2 regions of the Virgibacillus sp. CM-4 genome follow, and region 2 is predicted to be linked to the other one. Evidence: riboswitches for the same ligand, from Rfam matches in the RefSeq annotation. Region 2 holds a riboswitch; the other holds the start of a gene.

The links. Region 2 has a riboswitch for S-adenosylmethionine ahead of M948_RS38460 (methionine biosynthesis PLP-dependent protein). Riboswitches for the same ligand answer to the same signal wherever they lie in the genome.
Region 1: another riboswitch for S-adenosylmethionine. It lies ahead of metK (methionine adenosyltransferase); the one in region 2 lies ahead of M948_RS38460 (methionine biosynthesis PLP-dependent protein).

The regions. Positions count from the first base shown of each region.
Region 1 is NZ_AUQA01000002.1:7,944-11,224, reverse strand. Features, by position in the region: gene pckA (phosphoenolpyruvate carboxykinase (ATP)) at 1-543, opposite strand, end outside; SAM riboswitch class I at 809-916, shown strand; gene metK (methionine adenosyltransferase) at 1,052-2,254, shown strand; gene asnB (asparagine synthase (glutamine-hydrolyzing)) at 2,525-3,281, shown strand, end outside.
Region 2 is NZ_AUQA01000006.1:1,035,949-1,039,229, forward strand. Features, by position in the region: gene M948_RS38445 (C45 family autoproteolytic acyltransferase/hydolase) at 1-126, shown strand, start outside; gene M948_RS38450 (hypothetical protein) at 209-736, shown strand; gene M948_RS38455 (copper homeostasis protein CutC) at 937-1,647, opposite strand; SAM riboswitch class I at 1,801-1,900, shown strand; gene M948_RS38460 (methionine biosynthesis PLP-dependent protein) at 1,987-3,099, shown strand; gene M948_RS38465 (anthranilate synthase component II) at 3,156-3,281, shown strand, end outside.

The sequences.
Region 1 (3,281 bases), on a different contig from region 2:
TTTTTTAAAAGAAACGAAAATAAAAGCTTCTGAATTTGTTCCGTCTTGCTCAGGGTTTGCTTTAAAAGTAGGAGCTGAAACTACTGTAAACGCAGGTTGATGATTTAATAATTCTTCAGCTGTCGGGGTTATAAAAAGTTGTCGGGCGAATAAATTATGCCATGCATATTCATTGATTACTTGTATTGGAAGCCGATAATCATGATCTGCACCGGCAAATCCTTTGAACTGAAAAAGCTCTTTTTTGTCTTGTAAATAATTAATTACTTTGCGATACAATTTGTCAAAAACTTGTTCTTCGATAGACTGATTAACTGTACCCCAATCAACATTCTTTTCACTCACTTCATCACTTACAATAAATTTATCCCTAGGAGAGCGTCCTGTATACTTACCTGTTGTAGCTTGAACAGCACCAGTTGCTGTAAGCATCCCTTCTTCTCTATCTAAAATACGTTCAATAAGTTGTGGTACTGTTAAGTTGGTTTGTAAATGATTATGGGTATATAATTCATTAACCAAAGGTTTTTCCACCATTTTCATATTAACTACCTGCCTTTTAGTAAGATTGTATCAACGTCGAAACCTAAACGACCTTATCATGTTGAATATGTTTATTAGTATAACACATTAATAAAAATAGTCCATACTAAATATATAATAATTTTATTCAATTATCCTATAATGTTGAATCATGACAGCAAATTACTTCTTTTCCTTTTATTATAAGTAAAAATCGATAGACAATACGACGAAAGTAGTTGACACAAACGTTTTCTTTCGATAAGCTAAACTTCGAACGGATACTCTCTTATTCAGAGTTGGTGGAGGGACAGACCCGATGAAACCCAGCAACCATCACAATGGTGAAAAGGTGCTAATCTGATGCAAGGAACATCTCCTTGAACAATAAGAGCGAAAGGCGGGACAATCCTTTCCTCATGTATAGTAGGAAGGGTTTTTTTTGTTTTCTTTAGAACCTTTAATACTGAATGAGCATAATTGATAAATAGAGTTCCGTAACTGATATGTAAAAGGAGGATTTAGCAACATGGCTGCTAATCGTCGTTTATTTACTTCTGAATCTGTAACAGAAGGCCATCCTGATAAAATATCTGACCAAATTTCAGATGCAATATTAGACGAAATATTAAAAACAGATCCTTATGCACGTGTTGCATGTGAAACGACCGTGACGACTGGGCTAGTACTTGTAGCTGGAGAAATCACGACAACAACATATGTTGATATTCCTGCAATAGTAAGGAAAACCATTAAAGAAATAGGGTATACTCGAGCAAAATTTGGATTTGATGCCGATACCTGTGCTGTGTTAACTGCAATTGATGAACAATCGCCAGATATTGCAGGAGGTGTAGATACTGCTTTAGAGGCGCGTCAAGGAACGATGAGTGATGAAGAAATTGCAGCTATTGGCGCCGGAGATCAAGGATTGATGTTTGGTTTTGCTTGCGATGAAACCGAAGAGTTAATGCCTTTACCGATTTCGTTAGCACATAAGTTAGCTAAGCGCTTAGCTGATGTTAGAAAAGATAAAACATTAGATTATTTACGACCGGATGGGAAAACTCAGGTGACCATTGAATATGATGAGGCGGATGAGCCGGTAAGAATTGATACAATTGTAATCTCTACACAACATCACCAAGATCTGACAACAGAACAAATTGAAAAAGATTTAATTGAACATGTCATTCGGCCTGTTGTACCAAAGAAACTGCTTGATGATAAGACAAAGTACTTTATTAATCCTACTGGTCGTTTTGTGATTGGTGGACCACAAGGAGATGCAGGTTTAACAGGGCGTAAAATTATTGTAGATACGTATGGGGGATATGCACGGCACGGTGGAGGAGCATTTAGTGGTAAAGATTCCACCAAAGTAGACCGATCTGCCGCTTATGCAGCTAGGTATGTTGCTAAGAATATTGTTGCAGCGGGTTTAGCGAAATCATGTGAAGTACAATTAGCATATGCGATTGGTGTGGCAGAGCCTGTCTCAATTTCGATTAATACATTTGGATCAGGAGTAGTCGATGAAGAAAAACTAGTAAAAGCTGTAAGAAAACTATTTGATTTACGTCCAGCTGGTATAATTCGTATGCTTGATCTACAAAAACCAATCTTTAAGAATACTGCAGCATATGGTCATTTCGGCAGAACCGATATCCAATTCCCGTGGGAAAAAACCGACAAAGTTGATGAATTAAACGCGCTTTTAAAACAATTTTAAAAAATGATAGAAGAATGACAAAAGAGTTTTCTCATTTCAAGCTGGGGAAGCTCTTTTTTTGATATCGTGTGTGTTAAAACCTAAGGTATATCACCTATTTACAGTGAATATCTTACCAGACAAGTTGGGATTATATAGAAAAAAAGGGTGAAAAATGATAGAAGTTTACCTATCTCCGTGTTAGAATATTACTGTATCATTTCGGTTTTGTTACAAATGGGTTACAGCTCAGGGTGATACGTTTATAATTGACGAGAGAAGGTTTATGTTATGTGTGGTTTTATCGGAATGCTATTTGATGAACCAATGGAAAGATCAGCTCAAGAAATAGCTAACTTCAAAGAACAAAATAATATAATAACGCATCGCGGACCAGATGACGAAGGATACTATTTTGATTCCTATATGTCGTTTGGGTTTCGGAGACTAAGTATTATTGATATCGAAAGTGGTACACAACCATTAAGTTATCATGATGAACAAATATGGATGGTTTTTAATGGTGAAATATATAATTACTTAGAGTTAAGGCAGGAACTAGTAAATGAAGGTTATCATTTCGAGACGAATTCCGACACTGAAGTAATTGCAGCTTTATTTACTAAATATAAAGAAGAGGCATTTCAATTACTAAGAGGAATGTTTGCGATTTTAATTTGGGATAAACTAAATGAAGAATTGTATGGTGCCAGAGATCCATTTGGAATTAAACCCCTTTTCTATTATGAAAATGATAGAGGGATGAGTTTTGCTTCGGAGAAGAAAAGTATCGCATTAATGTTGGAAAAAGAAGAAGTAGATCAAGATGCTTTACAGCATTATTTAAGCTTTCAATATGTTCCAGAACCAATGACAATGTCTAAGGGTATACACAAGGTGGAACCTGGTCATTATTTTAAGAAAAAACCAGCACAACCGATCATGTTTACAAGATATTGGCATGCCTCTTTTCAGCCAATGAATAGATCGAAACAAGATTGGATTGAACAGATTCAAGATGTTATGTACGATTCAGTAGATGTCCATA
Region 2 (3,281 bases):
GGTGGAGATCGCAAACCACTCATTTTTAATTTAGAAAATTGGGTGCAAGGAGCTGATATACATGCGAAGCAATTGAAAGGTCAATTAGAAACTACACACGCATTTGTCAATATGGATTACTTATAAATCCTCCTATCAAGGTCGAATATATTGTTCTAAACAACATAATGTATAAAGATACCTATCTAATAAGGAGAGGTGATTCTATATGAATCAGTTACCCGTAATCGACCTTGGATTAATGACTGAACACTTGACTGCTCATAAAGGTGCGTTACATAAGTTACAAGACTATAATAACTTGGCAACAGATCAAATATTAAAAGATATACTTGTAATGCAATCCTCTGTGTTATACAATCATGTGCTAGTTATGTTAGCTTTAATTAACCCTTACCAAACGCAACTAGTGGAACTGCCCCCTTTACCAAGTGAAGCCGATGTTATTTCTCAAAAATTACATGCTATGTCGCCCACAGCTTTGAATGAAACGAATCAATGGATCGCTATGGAATCACATACTTCTGCTAAAAACATGTCAAATACAAATTATTTGTCTGCATTAATGATGAAAAATGATAATGTACGACATATACATGTCCAGATGGCGCTACAGCAACTTACCATTCAGGATAACTATGAAGAATACATGAGACAGATGGGGTGGTCGTTCTTCCCAGTAGCTTCGTTTGAAGAACAGCTCAAATCCTATAACTACTTCCTACAATTATTTTAGAAGTAAACGGGAGAGAAAAAGCATCTAGCTAAAAAATCGACTGTACCTTGTTCGTAAAATCAAAGCAAATAAAATAGGCATGACTCCTATGAACACCAAGAACCCGAGGATCCTTCACCTTAGCAGCAGATGTTCCACGAAGTACATGGCCTATTTCCGATATATAGAATAGAATGTTTATTCCGCTTTAATAATTAATTTTAGTTCCTCTCTTGTTTATATGAACTATTTAATACATTAACAACTTTTTTAAAGTTTAACGGATCAAATGAATGCTTGAAATCTCCCTTTATTCTTAAAGACCTGCCAAAATGATATTGACCTGCTTGTACTTGCTTATGAATAGGTTCCAGATTAGAAGGTGTCAAGCCTCCCCCTGGCATGATTTCAGGACCTTGTAATTGGTTTGCAAGGTTAACTAATGATTCCAAATTATTTTGACCGGCTTGGCAATTTTCCTTTCCACCAGATGTTAAAATTCTTTTTACATGTTGTTTATATTGGGTTAATGTGTAATAGGCGTTCACTTGATCTTCGACTTCATCAAATGCACGATGAAAGGTAATATCTATATTCGGTGCTGCTTGTATTATTTGATCTAGAATTGCAGTATTGATTTTATAATCAGCTGTTACAGCCCCAAACACGATTCTTAATCCCCCTAGTTTAGCAAGCTGTCTTATATCTTCGATGATAATCTCTAAATCAGAAGAGGTATAATTAAAATGATAGCTATGCGGGCGGATCATAATTTGAACTGGAATAGATACGTTCTTTAGTACGTGTTTGATTGTACCATAACTGGGTGTCAAACCACCTTCACTTATAGCTGTTACGAGTTCTAATCGATTAGCACCAAAATTTTCAGCATGTATTGCTTCCTCACCGTTTTGAACAATCACTTCTAACATCAATCTCTCCAACCTTTTCTAAGTATATTTGAAAAATAGCAATCCCTTTTCCTCTGTTATCTTATCATGATTCTTATTCCTAATAAATGCTACAAGCAACCTTGACAATTGCATTAAACCCATGTAATCTATTTTCAACAATTATATACTGTATTCTTATCCAGAGAGGTGGAGGGACTGGCCCTTTGAAGCCTCGGCAGCAGACTTTTAGTACTGTGCCAATTCCAGATGCAGCATAGCATAAAGATAAGAAGAGTTAAATCTATTGTACTGCAAAAACCCTCTTCTTAATCCGTGAGAAGAGGGTTTTTATTTGTTGAAATGAAGGGATGATTATACATGAAAAAAAGAAGTATAGAAACGGAGTTAGTACAATTGGGGAACAAAAGCGACGAAAAAACAGGAGCAGTAAATCCTCCGCTTTACCTATCTACAGCATACCAGCATCAAGGTCTAGGTCAATCAACAGGTTATGATTATACAAGAACAAAAAACCCTACTCGATCCTTACTGGAAGAAGGCATAGCAAACTTAGAATCAGGTGATCATGGTTACGCCTGTAGTTCTGGTATGGCTGCAATTCAATTAGTATTTTCATTGTTTCGTGCTGGTGATGAATTACTAGTATTGGATGATGTTTACGGCGGAACTTATCGGTTGTTACAGCATTATGCAGAAGCTTACGATATTAAAACAACGTATACAAATTTAAAAGATGATACGGAAACTAAACAACGGATTTCACAAAAGACGAAAGCAATTTTTATCGAAACACCCACTAACCCTCTAATGCAAGAAATGGACATCGCGCATATTGCAAAAGTTGCACAACAATTCAACTTATTATTCATTGTTGATAATACTTTTTATACGCCATTATTACAACGTCCTCTTGAGCTAGGAGCGGATATTGTTATTCATAGTGCAACCAAGTATATTGGAGGGCATAACGATGTGTTAGCTGGTTTAGTGATCGCAAAAGGGAAAGACCTATGTGAAAAACTCGCTAATTTCCATAATGCCTCAGGGGCAGTACTATCCCCTTTCGATTCTTGGTTACTGATAAGGGGGTTAAAAACATTAGCTTTACGTATTGAAAAACAGGAATCAAATGCCAAAGCAATGGTTTCCTTTTTAGAAGAACATCCAATGATTAATGATGTCTTATACCCTGGAAAAGGTGGTATGTTATCCTTCCGGCTTCACAATAGTGCGTGGGTTGATCACTTCTTGCAACAGCTTCAATTAATTATATTCGCGGAAAGTTTAGGAGGAGTAGAAAGCTTTATTACATACCCTGCGACCCAAACCCATGCAGATATTCCAAAAGAAGAACGGATAAAACGAGGTATTGACGATCGCCTATTGCGTTTTTCTGTTGGTATTGAACAAGCAGACGAACTTATTGAAGATTTGCAGCAAGCACTTTATGCTGTACAAGCTTATGCGTAATTAGCTAAATCTGCTATAATACCTTTAAAGTAGTAAATAAGAGAGTAGGAACAACTATGATTCTCGTCATCGATAATTATGACTCATTTACATTTAACCTTGTTCAATATGTAAAACAACTTGATCATCAAGTAAAAGTTATACGAAATGATGCCATTACAATAGAAGAGATTAGACAATTA